Pontiella desulfatans: one gene and its partner. The protein of the gene in region 1 interacts with the protein of each later gene in a pairwise test. Links are inferred from orthologs where the notes say so. Each region holds a gene or a part of one and is shown in the gene's direction. Other genes may lie near its edges.

Region 1 (5,884 bases):
GACTTCGACATACACCCTGCTGCCATCCCTGCGCCTAAGCACCAGCTCGCAGGGCGCCACCTTCCTGCCCTCCGCCAAGGTCAACATGCTGCCGGCCACCATGGAAAAACAGTTGTCGTGGAAAAGACCGGACTCAAACAGGTTTTGGCCAACCAACTCTTCGCGCCGATAATCGACCATCCGCTCCATCGACTTGTTGCCATCGATGAACCGGCCATCCAAGCCAATCAGGAAACAGGCGTCCGGCGCCTCTTCGAACAGAATCCGGAAGCGGGCCTCGCTTTCGTGCAGGTCGGCAGCGCGCGCCTTCACATCGCGCTCCAAACCGAGGTTGATCATGGCGAGTTCCTGCTCGCTCTTGCGAAGCGCGTCCTCCACCCATACGCGCTGGGTAATGTCCACCAGCACCATCAGGCAGAGCCCGCTCGCCGGACGGGGCGTACACTCCGCCCGAGCAACGATCCGCTTGCCGTCGACCGGTTGCAGCACAAGATCGACCCCATGCTTTTCCCCGCGCTCAACCACATGGTTGCGATGGGCTTCCCACGCTTCGGCGGACTCGGCATGCACAAAACCGGAAAACGCCTGCCCCTTGAGCTGGGCCGCCAGCTCCATCCCCAGCAGCGTTCCCGCCGTGGCGTTGGCCTCCAGGATCCGGCCGTCGAAATCGAGAATGAGATAGCCGGCCGGAGCATACTCGTAGAATTCCGCAAGAATCCCCTGCCTTGCCCCAAGGTCCGCCGACGGAATAACCGTTGCATTTCCAGTCTTGCCGAACTTCATAATCATTTCCCCTCCCAGTTTTCGCAAACTACCTTAAAGAAGATATGAAACAAGTCAAGCCATGCGCGAAACAACAAAGTTGCGAGTCAAGAGCTTGCGCGACGCAAGGACGGCGCATGTCGCTGACCGCGTGCTCATCTGACCCATTCAATAAAAAAGCACCTACAAGGAATGGCCTTATCCGGAAGAACCCCCTGCAAAACGGGACTTTCGATGTATGAATAGCCATTGGTTTTATTTTCTCCTGTTCATTGGAACGGGTGGATTTTATCTTCCCTACAATGCGAATTCACGGCGCACTTTTGGAACCGCGAAAGAATGCAAGGAACGCAGAGAGAAACCCGGGACGACCTGCCAGCGATACATTTTGCGTTCTCTGCGTTCTTTCGCGGTTAGATTGAATCCGGCTGGGTCGCGCATTGCCTTTTTTTAGATTGATTTAGGAGTTTTTCATGAGCCAAGTACCGTTTTGCCATTTGCATTTCCACACCTGCTACAGCCTGTTGGACTCCGCCGTGAAGGTGAAGCCGGCGTTGCAAGCGGCGAAGGACATGGGCATGGACTACCTGGCGATGACCGACCACGGGGTCTTGTACGGGGCGGTGGAATTCTATAAGGCGGCCTATGCGGCGGGCATCAAGCCGATCATCGGTTGCGAGGTATATCTGGCGCGCCACGGGATCGAGGAAAAGAGCTCGCAACGCAACAACATGCATCTGGTGCTGCTGGCGGAAACCCAGGAGGGCTACGAAAACCTCGTGAGGCTGGTGTCGCTGGCCCACCTCGAGGGCCAATACTACAAACCGCGCATCGACAAGGAGATGCTCAAGAAATATTCGAAAGGACTGATCGGCCTAGCGGCCTGCCTGCGCGGCGAGGTGACCGAGGCCTGCAAGGACGGCGACCTGGATAAGGCCGAGGCGCTGGCGCGGGAATACACCGACATTCTGGGGCCGAACAACTTTTTCCTCGAGCTACAGGACCACGGGCTGGCCGACCAGAAGATCGCCAATCTAAACATGCTGGAAATTGCCAAGCGCACCGGCTTCCCGCTGGTGGCGACCAACGACGTGCACTATATCCGGCAGGAGCATGCGGAGGCCCACGATGTTTTGATTTGCCTGCAGCGCGGCGACCTGGTGGCCGACACCTCGCGCCACCGCTACGAAGGCGACCAGTTCTACATGAAGAGCGGCGAGGAGATGGCCGCCCTCTTCCCCGACCACCCGGAGGCGATTTCCAACACGGTCGAGATTGCCAAGCGCTGCAACGTGGAATTTTTCTTTCCGGAAAAGGCGGAAGACCTCCACTTCCCGTTCTTCCCGCTGCCCGATGGGTTTACATCGGACTACGACTATCTCGTGCACCTCGGCAAGGAGGGGCTCAGGAAGCTCTACGACATCCACGACCTGGACCACCCGAAGAACGACTATGAGCAGACGATCAACGAGCGCTTCTACTATGAAGTCAGTGTGATCAAGAAGACCAACTACATCAACTATTTCCTCGTGGTGGCCGACTTCATCCAGTGGGCGCGCGCGCAGGGCATCCCGGTCGGGCCGGGCCGCGGGTCGGGCGCGGGGTCGCTGCTCGCCTATTCGCTGGCGATCACGACGATCGAGCCGCTGAAGTACAACCTCATTTTCGAACGCTTCCTCAACCCCGATCGCGTATCGCCGCCCGACTTCGATATCGACTTCTGCCCGACGAAGCGCCAGCAGGTGATCCAGTATGTGCGCGACAAGTATGGCGAGGACTGCGTGGCGCAGATCATCACCTTCGGAACGCTCGGCGCCAAGACGCTGATGCGCGACCTCGGCCGCGTGCTCGAAATCCCCCTGCCCTACTGCGACCGGCTGGCCAAGATGATTCCGGACACGCCGGGGACCAACCTGGAAAAGGCCTTGGCCGAAAGCCCCGAATTCAAGCAGGCCACCGACACCGAACCGGATGCGCGGCGGATCATGAAATATGCGCGCCTGCTCGAAGGCCTGCCCCGCCACACCGGCATGCACGCCGCCGGCGTCGTGATTGGCGAAAAGCCGCTGATCGAGATCATTCCGCTCACGAGGGAACCGAAGGAAAAGCTGACGGTCGTCCAGTTCGAGAAAGGGCCAACCGAAGAGATCGGCCTGCTGAAGATGGACTTCCTGGGGCTGAAAAACCTGACGATCATCTACGAAGCCTGCGCACTGATCAAACGTAACCACGGGATCGACGTCGACCCCGAAAAGCTCGACATCGAAGACCAGAAAACCTTCGAGCTGCTGGCCAAGGGCGACACGGTCGGCGTCTTCCAGCTGGAATCGGGCGGCATGCGCGACACCCTGCGGCAGGTGAACCCCGACTGCATCGAGGACATCATCGCCATCCTCGCGCTCTATCGCCCGGGGCCGATGCAGTTCATCCCGACCTACACCAAGCGCAAGCATGGGCAGGAAACGGTGGAATACGACCACGAACTGCTCGAACCGATCCTGAAGGAAACCAACGGCATCATCGTCTACCAGGAGCAGATCCAGCAGGCGGCGCAGAAGCTGGCCGGCTTCTCGCTCGGCCAAGGCGACATCCTCCGCCGCGCCATGGGCAAGAAAAAACCCGAGGTGATGGCCGAGCAGCGCGGCAAGTTCGTCGAGGGCTGCAAGGCCACCAACGACATCAGCGCCGAGCTGGCCAACCGCATTTTCGACAACATTACCGAATTTGCGAAATACGGCTTCAACAAGTCGCACTCGACCGCCTACGGTTTCGTGACCTACCAGACGGCCTGGCTGAAGGCGCACTATCCCGCCGAGTTCATGGCTGCCCTGCTCTCGGGGGAAATGGGCAACTCCGATAAATTGACCGGCTTCATCGCCGAATCCAAGGAGATGGGCATCGACGTGCTGCCCCCGAGCGTCAACGAGTCGATCGGCCGCTTCAACGCGGTGCAGGACGGCTCCGGCATCCGCTTCGGCATGGCGGCCATCAAGGGCGTCGGCGAAGGCGTGGTGGAGGAAATCGTGCGGGAGCGCGACGAAAACGGCCCGTTCACCGGCCTGATGGATTTTTGCTCGCGCATCACCTCCGCCAACAAGAAGGTGATCGAAAGCCTGATCCGCTCCGGGGCCTTCGATTTTTGCGGCATCCACCGCGCCCGGCTCTTCAACGGGATCGACATCTGCATCGGCCGGGCCGCCGAAGCGCTGAAGGACAAGGCCGCCGGCCAGGTCTCGATGTTCGACATGATGGGCGGCGGGGCCGAAGAGGAATCCGCGGGCAGCACCGACGAAGAGCTGCCCGACGTCAAACCCTGGAGCGAGTCCGACATGCTCGCGGCCGAGAAGGAGCTGATCGGCTTCTTCATTTCCGGGCACCCGCTGGCCCGTTTCGAGTGGGTGCTCAACAAGTTTGCGCTCAAGCGCGTGAAGGATATCCAGCAGCTCGCCGCCGGGGAGCGAACGCGCGTGGGTGGAATGATCACGGAAACGCGCAAGCTCTTCACGAAGAAAGACCAGAAGCCAATGGCCACCTTCCGGATCGAGGGGCTGGAAGGGGCGATCAGCGCCATCATTTTCCCGAACCCCTACGAGGAATACGGCTCCCACATCGTGGATGATGCCACCATGATGTTCGGCGGCATCATGATGGAGGAGGACAGCGGCGACCTGAAATTCCAGGTGCTGGAAATCTTCCCGCTCGAGCAGGCCGCCGGCATGTTCTGCGACCGCGTCAGCATCCACCTCCCGGAAATGGGGGTGAATGAGCAGGTGATGGCCACGCTGAAGGAGGCGGTGCAGGAATACCGCGGGAACACGCCCCTGAACCTGTGCATTGAATTTGTCGATGGACCCAAGGTTTTCCTGGATACCGACGGCGACTACAAGGTGCGCCCCTGCGCCGAGCTCGAGCGCAAGGTCGAGCAAACCCTCGGCGAGGGGCTGGTCTACGTCGCCGCCAAATCCGATCCGCTGCGGTTCCCGCCGAAACCGAGGAAGTGGGAGAGGAATAAGGGATAGTCGATGCACAGGCCCAAACACGTTGTTGAATATCTACTTTTCCGAAGCATTGCCGGACTGGTGCTGATCCTGCCCTTGCGCGCGGCGCTGGGGCTGGCCTGGCTGGTGGCGGCGGGGACGCATTTCCTCGGGCGGGTCAACGTGGAGCGGACGCGCAACCGCATCCGCGAGGTGTTCGGCGAACAGAAGACGGAAAAGGAGGTGCGCCGCATTGCGTGGCTGGCCTGGCGCAACCTGTGTTTTTCCGCAATCGAACAGATCCGCTTCCCCAAGCTCACGCTAGCGAAGATTCGCAAGCAGCCGATGGGGTCGCTGGAGGGCGACCTGAAAAAAATCATGGAGGGCTGCGAATCCGGATTCATCATGACCACGGCGCATTTCGGGAACTGGGAAATTGCGGCCATCGCCGGCGACCTCATCGGTCTTCCCCTCTTCACGATTGTCCGGAAACAAAAAAACCCCCTGATGAACGACTACATCAATAAAATGCGCTGCTCCTTCAACCTGGAGCTGATCTACCGCGAGTCCAACATCTGGAAAAGCGTGGTCGACCGCATCAAGCAGGGCAAGGTGCTCGCCATTCTTCCCGACGTCAATGTGCGCAAGGGTGCAACGGTTGATTATCTCAACAACAAGGCAACCGTTGCGCCGGGAGCCGCCCATTTCGCACAGCTGGCCAACTGCCCCATCTACCCGGTGATGGCGCGGCGCATCGGATGGACCCAACACGACGCCACCCTGCTCGCCCCCATCCTTCCCGATCCGGAAGCGGACAAGAAAGCCGACCAGCAGCGCATCATGCAGGAAATCATGGCGGCCTTTTCAAAAGAGGTGCTCAAGGCGCCCGAGCAATATTTTTGGTATAACAAACGCTGGGTACTTGATCCGAAGTCAGGGAATTAACCTTATAGGAGATGCACCATGTTCATTGTCCATGTATTCATTCATGTAAAACCCGAGAACACGGAAGAGTTTAAAGCCGCAACGCTTGAAAATGTGAAAAACTCGATGCTCGAACCCGGCATTGCACGGTTCGATTTCCTGCAGGACGCCGATCCCAACCGCTTCGTGCTGGTGGAGGTGTACCGCACCCCGGCAGATGC
Region 2 (3,692 bases), 400 kb from region 1 along the record:
ATGGATCGCTGTGATCCAGTGCATGGAAATCAAAGGCGAGCGCATGCGTCTGGCGGTTGCCAACGATTTCTACAAGGATTGGCTGGAGGAAAACTATTTCCCCATGATCCGAAAAGCCGTGATGGTCGTGAGTGGGAAAGAGATGGAAATCTCGCTGGAAGTGGACTCCAGTTGTTTCGATTCCGTTAAACCGGAACCGGAGCCGGAAGCTCCGTCGCCGATTTCGCTTCCGACGCTCGGTTTTGGGAACAAGAAACCGAGTCATAACCTTAATCCCAACTATACATTTGAATCCTATGTGGTTGGAGCGGCGAACCAGTTTGCCCATGCTGCGGCCATGGCGGCGGCCAATTCGCCTTCGCGCACCTACAACCCGCTTTTCATCTATGGCGGTGTCGGATTGGGAAAAACCCACCTGATGCAGGCGATCGGAAACCATATCGCAACCAAAAAACCGCGGGCAAAGATTTGCTACACCACATGCGAAACCTTCCTGAACGAATACATCGATGCGCTTCAGAACAATAACGTGGCAGCGTTCAGGAAGAAATACCGCAAAATCGACATGCTGATGATCGACGACATCCAGTTTCTCGATGGAAAAGCGCGTATACAGGAGGAATTCTTCCACACGTTCAACACACTTTTTGAAAGCCATAAGCAAATTGTCCTGACTTCCGACCGCACACCAAGCGAAATGGCAGGATTGGCACCCCGCCTCATTTCCCGTTTCGAATGGGGGTTGGTTACGGAACTCGGCAAGCCCGATGTGGAAACCCGAACGGCAATCCTTCGCAAGAAAGCCGAACTACTCAACCTTAACATCGGCCATGATTTGCTGGATTACCTAGCGGAACGTGTTTCTTCAAATATCCGCAGTCTGGAAGGCGCTTTGATCCGCGTCGCCACATTCATGTCGCTTACCAACCAGCAAGTGGACGTTCAAAAGGTGGAAGAACTATTGCACGATCTCCTCGATAAGGAATCCCAGGCCGCGATCAGCGTCGATGTTATCCAGCGCACCGTTGCCGAGCACTTCGACCTGCGCCAGTCCGACCTGACCGGAAAGAGACGCTCGAGGGATATTGCCTGGCCGCGGCAGATTGCCATGCATCTTTCCAGAACCATGACCACGCAGTCGTTCCCTGTGATTGGCGAGCAGTTCAGCCGTAACCATGCAACCATCCTTTATGCACATGAACAGGTCTCTGAAAAGGCCAAGGCCGATCGTGGATTGCAACAAACGATCTCTATTCTCAAGGATAAGGTGAGCAAGAATTGTGTGAAAGCGGTTCAGTAGAGTTGGATGGCATTTGATTTTCAAATGGGAACCGTCTCGACTGGGACGGTTTTTTTCTTATGCAAAGGTATTCATTTTGACAGAGGGCGCGGACTCCCCCTACGCTTACGGCCTGTTAATGAATCCTTGATAACCTGTGGAGTTTCTGATGATGGAATTAACAACTCGGGGTTGTGAACAGACACCTGTTTTTATGCCCAGCTTATTAACAGGGTTGTTGATTTTTTCAAACTTTTACGGGTGACGGGGTTACGGTAAATCGGTAGGTTTTTGAACGGTTATCCACAACTAATACTAATAGTGAATTTATAAATAGAGTATATCTATATAACAGGAGGCTTGTTAATGAAGTTCAGCATCGAGAAGGATCAAATTCTGGAAGCGTTGCAAAAGGTGCAGTCGATCGTTGGCCAACGAACCACGCTACCGATTCTTTCGAATGTCCTGCTCGAAGCGGGCAACGGGAAGCTGACGCTCACAACAACCGATATGGAGGTCAGTGTTAGAACCAGTATCGAGGCTGACATCGATGAGGATGGAGCAACAACCCTTCCGGCCCGTCGGTTCTTCAGTATTTGCCGAGACTTGCCCAGCCATCAGGTTGACATCGGCGTGAGCAATGAAGATGTGGCCACGATCATCTCCGGTTCCTACACATGCAAACTCGAAGGGCTTTCCCGGGATGATTTTCCGCCTATGCCCACATTCGAAGAGAGTTTCTCCTATACGCTCGTTCAAGGCACGCTGAAGGATATCCTTCAGAAAACATCCTACGCGGCCTCTACGGACGAATCCCGGGCGATTTTGAATGGTTCCCTGATGGCATTCCGGGACAACAAGCTCACAACCGTATGCACGGATGGTAGGCGCCTTGCTCTTGTGGAGCAGGAAATCGACATGCCAGACGATGCAGAAGTTGATATTGTGGTGCCCACCAAGACCGTTAATGAGTTAATCAAAACACTCGGCGATGAAGGTGAAGCCATCATCAAGACCTCCGCAACGCAGGTGGCCTTCGAATTCGGAAATATTTTTATTATTTCGAAGCTGATCGACGGAACCTACCCGAATTATCGCCAGGTTATTCCTTCCCAATGCGAAGAGCGGATTGCCATTGATCGCGAAATGCTGCTGAGCGCCGTTCGTCGTGTCTCGCTCATGCTTGATGACCAGGCTGCCTCGGTGAAGGTTCAAATTACTGAAAACCGCATGGAACTTTTGACTTCCTCTCCGGAAATCGGTGAATCGCGTGAAGCGGTTCCTGTGAAATATTCTGGAAAGGATATCACGATTGCATTTAACCCGGCCTTCCTGATGGCGCCGCTGAAGCATCTTGATAGCGATGAAATCTTCCTGGAACTCTCGGACGAACTCAGCCCCGGCGTGATTAAGACGAATGTCCCGTTCCTTTACGTGATCATGCCGATCCGCGTGAGTTAACGCGTGGAAAACCGAATGGTGGGATGGTGGTTGGGAAGCTTGCCAGTTAACCAGCAGTCCACTTATCCAGTGGTTTGGGGAAAATGGTTGCCGAACAAGGACTCGAACCTTGACTAAGCGAGTCAGAGTCGCTTGTGCTGCCAATTACACCATTCGGCAATGAATGAGGGCAGAAAGTATCCATTTCCCCTTGTTGGATCAAGCAGGTTTATCAAAAAAATGTCTAAGGCTAACCAGAAGAAAATCATTCGTCTGCTAGGTGTAGGGTTCGATGCCGAGGATGGGCATGTTCGGATCACAAAAGGGGAAAAATATGATGTTTTTATGGGATCCGATGAAAGTCATGCGTATATTCAGCAACTTATCCGAAAAATAGAGGATGAACTGGATAAGCGTGGAATGTCGCTGGATGATGTTTCACCCGATGAATTCGGTGAATTCGTTAAGTCGGTCAAATGAGTTTTAATTGAGTGAATAGGCAAGGGAGTTCACCAAACTCCATGTATGCCTGTTTTGCAATCAGGGCATTCTCCATTCACTAGCCCGTTTTTTACTATTCGGTAACCATACCGTTCAATAAGGCATACGCCGCAGCCCGGACACCGGGTGGACTCCCCTTCCCCATCATGCATGTTTCCGACGTATACAAATTGCAGGCCAGTTCCAAGGGCAATTTCCCTGGCACGAATAATGGTTTCCATCGGGGTTGGAGGAAGGTGACGCAATTGGTTTTGCGGAAAGAATCGTGAAAAATGAAGTGGGGTTTCAATCCCTAGGTTTTCGGCAATCCAAGCGCATAGCTGTTTCGTTTCCTCTTCAGAGTCGTTTAGGGTTGGAATGAGTAGATTGGTGATTTCCAGGAACACGCCGGAATCTTGCATGATTTTCAGTGCATTGAGTACCGGCTTTAACCGGGCATCGCAAATCTCTTCGTAGAAGCGATTCGAAAATG

What was found.
Region 2: the proteins of dnaE (region 1) and dnaN interact in binary tests that used the Escherichia coli proteins (3 or more experiments, as listed by UniProt). The link is inferred for Pontiella desulfatans from one-to-one orthologs.

What each region holds. Positions count from the first base shown.
Region 1 is NZ_CAAHFG010000004.1:814,677-820,560, reverse strand. Bases 890-4,981 are described here. They hold dnaE (DNA polymerase III subunit alpha), read left to right. Parts: upstream 890-1,235; coding sequence 1,236-4,781; downstream 4,782-4,981. Other genes in these bases: E9954_RS28960 (lysophospholipid acyltransferase family protein), read left to right, coding at 4,785-4,981. Outside these bases: E9954_RS28970 (PAS domain S-box protein), read right to left, coding at 1-789; more of E9954_RS28960, read left to right, coding at 4,982-5,684; E9954_RS28955 (putative quinol monooxygenase), read left to right, coding at 5,703-5,884. UniProt on the Escherichia coli protein: DNA polymerase III is a complex, multichain enzyme responsible for most of the replicative synthesis in bacteria. This DNA polymerase also exhibits 3' to 5' exonuclease activity. The alpha chain is the DNA polymerase catalytic subunit.
Region 2 is NZ_CAAHFG010000004.1:419,478-423,169, reverse strand. Bases 897-3,692 are described here. They hold dnaN (DNA polymerase III subunit beta), read left to right. Parts: upstream 897-1,645; coding sequence 1,646-2,740; downstream 2,741-3,692. Other genes in these bases: amrS (AmmeMemoRadiSam system radical SAM enzyme), read right to left, coding at 3,229-3,692; E9954_RS27330 (hypothetical protein), read left to right, coding at 2,960-3,199; dnaA (chromosomal replication initiator protein DnaA), read left to right, coding at 897-1,300. Outside these bases: more of dnaA, read left to right, coding at 1-896. UniProt on the Escherichia coli protein: Confers DNA tethering and processivity to DNA polymerases and other proteins. Acts as a clamp, forming a ring around DNA (a reaction catalyzed by the clamp-loading complex) which diffuses in an ATP-independent manner freely and bidirectionally along dsDNA.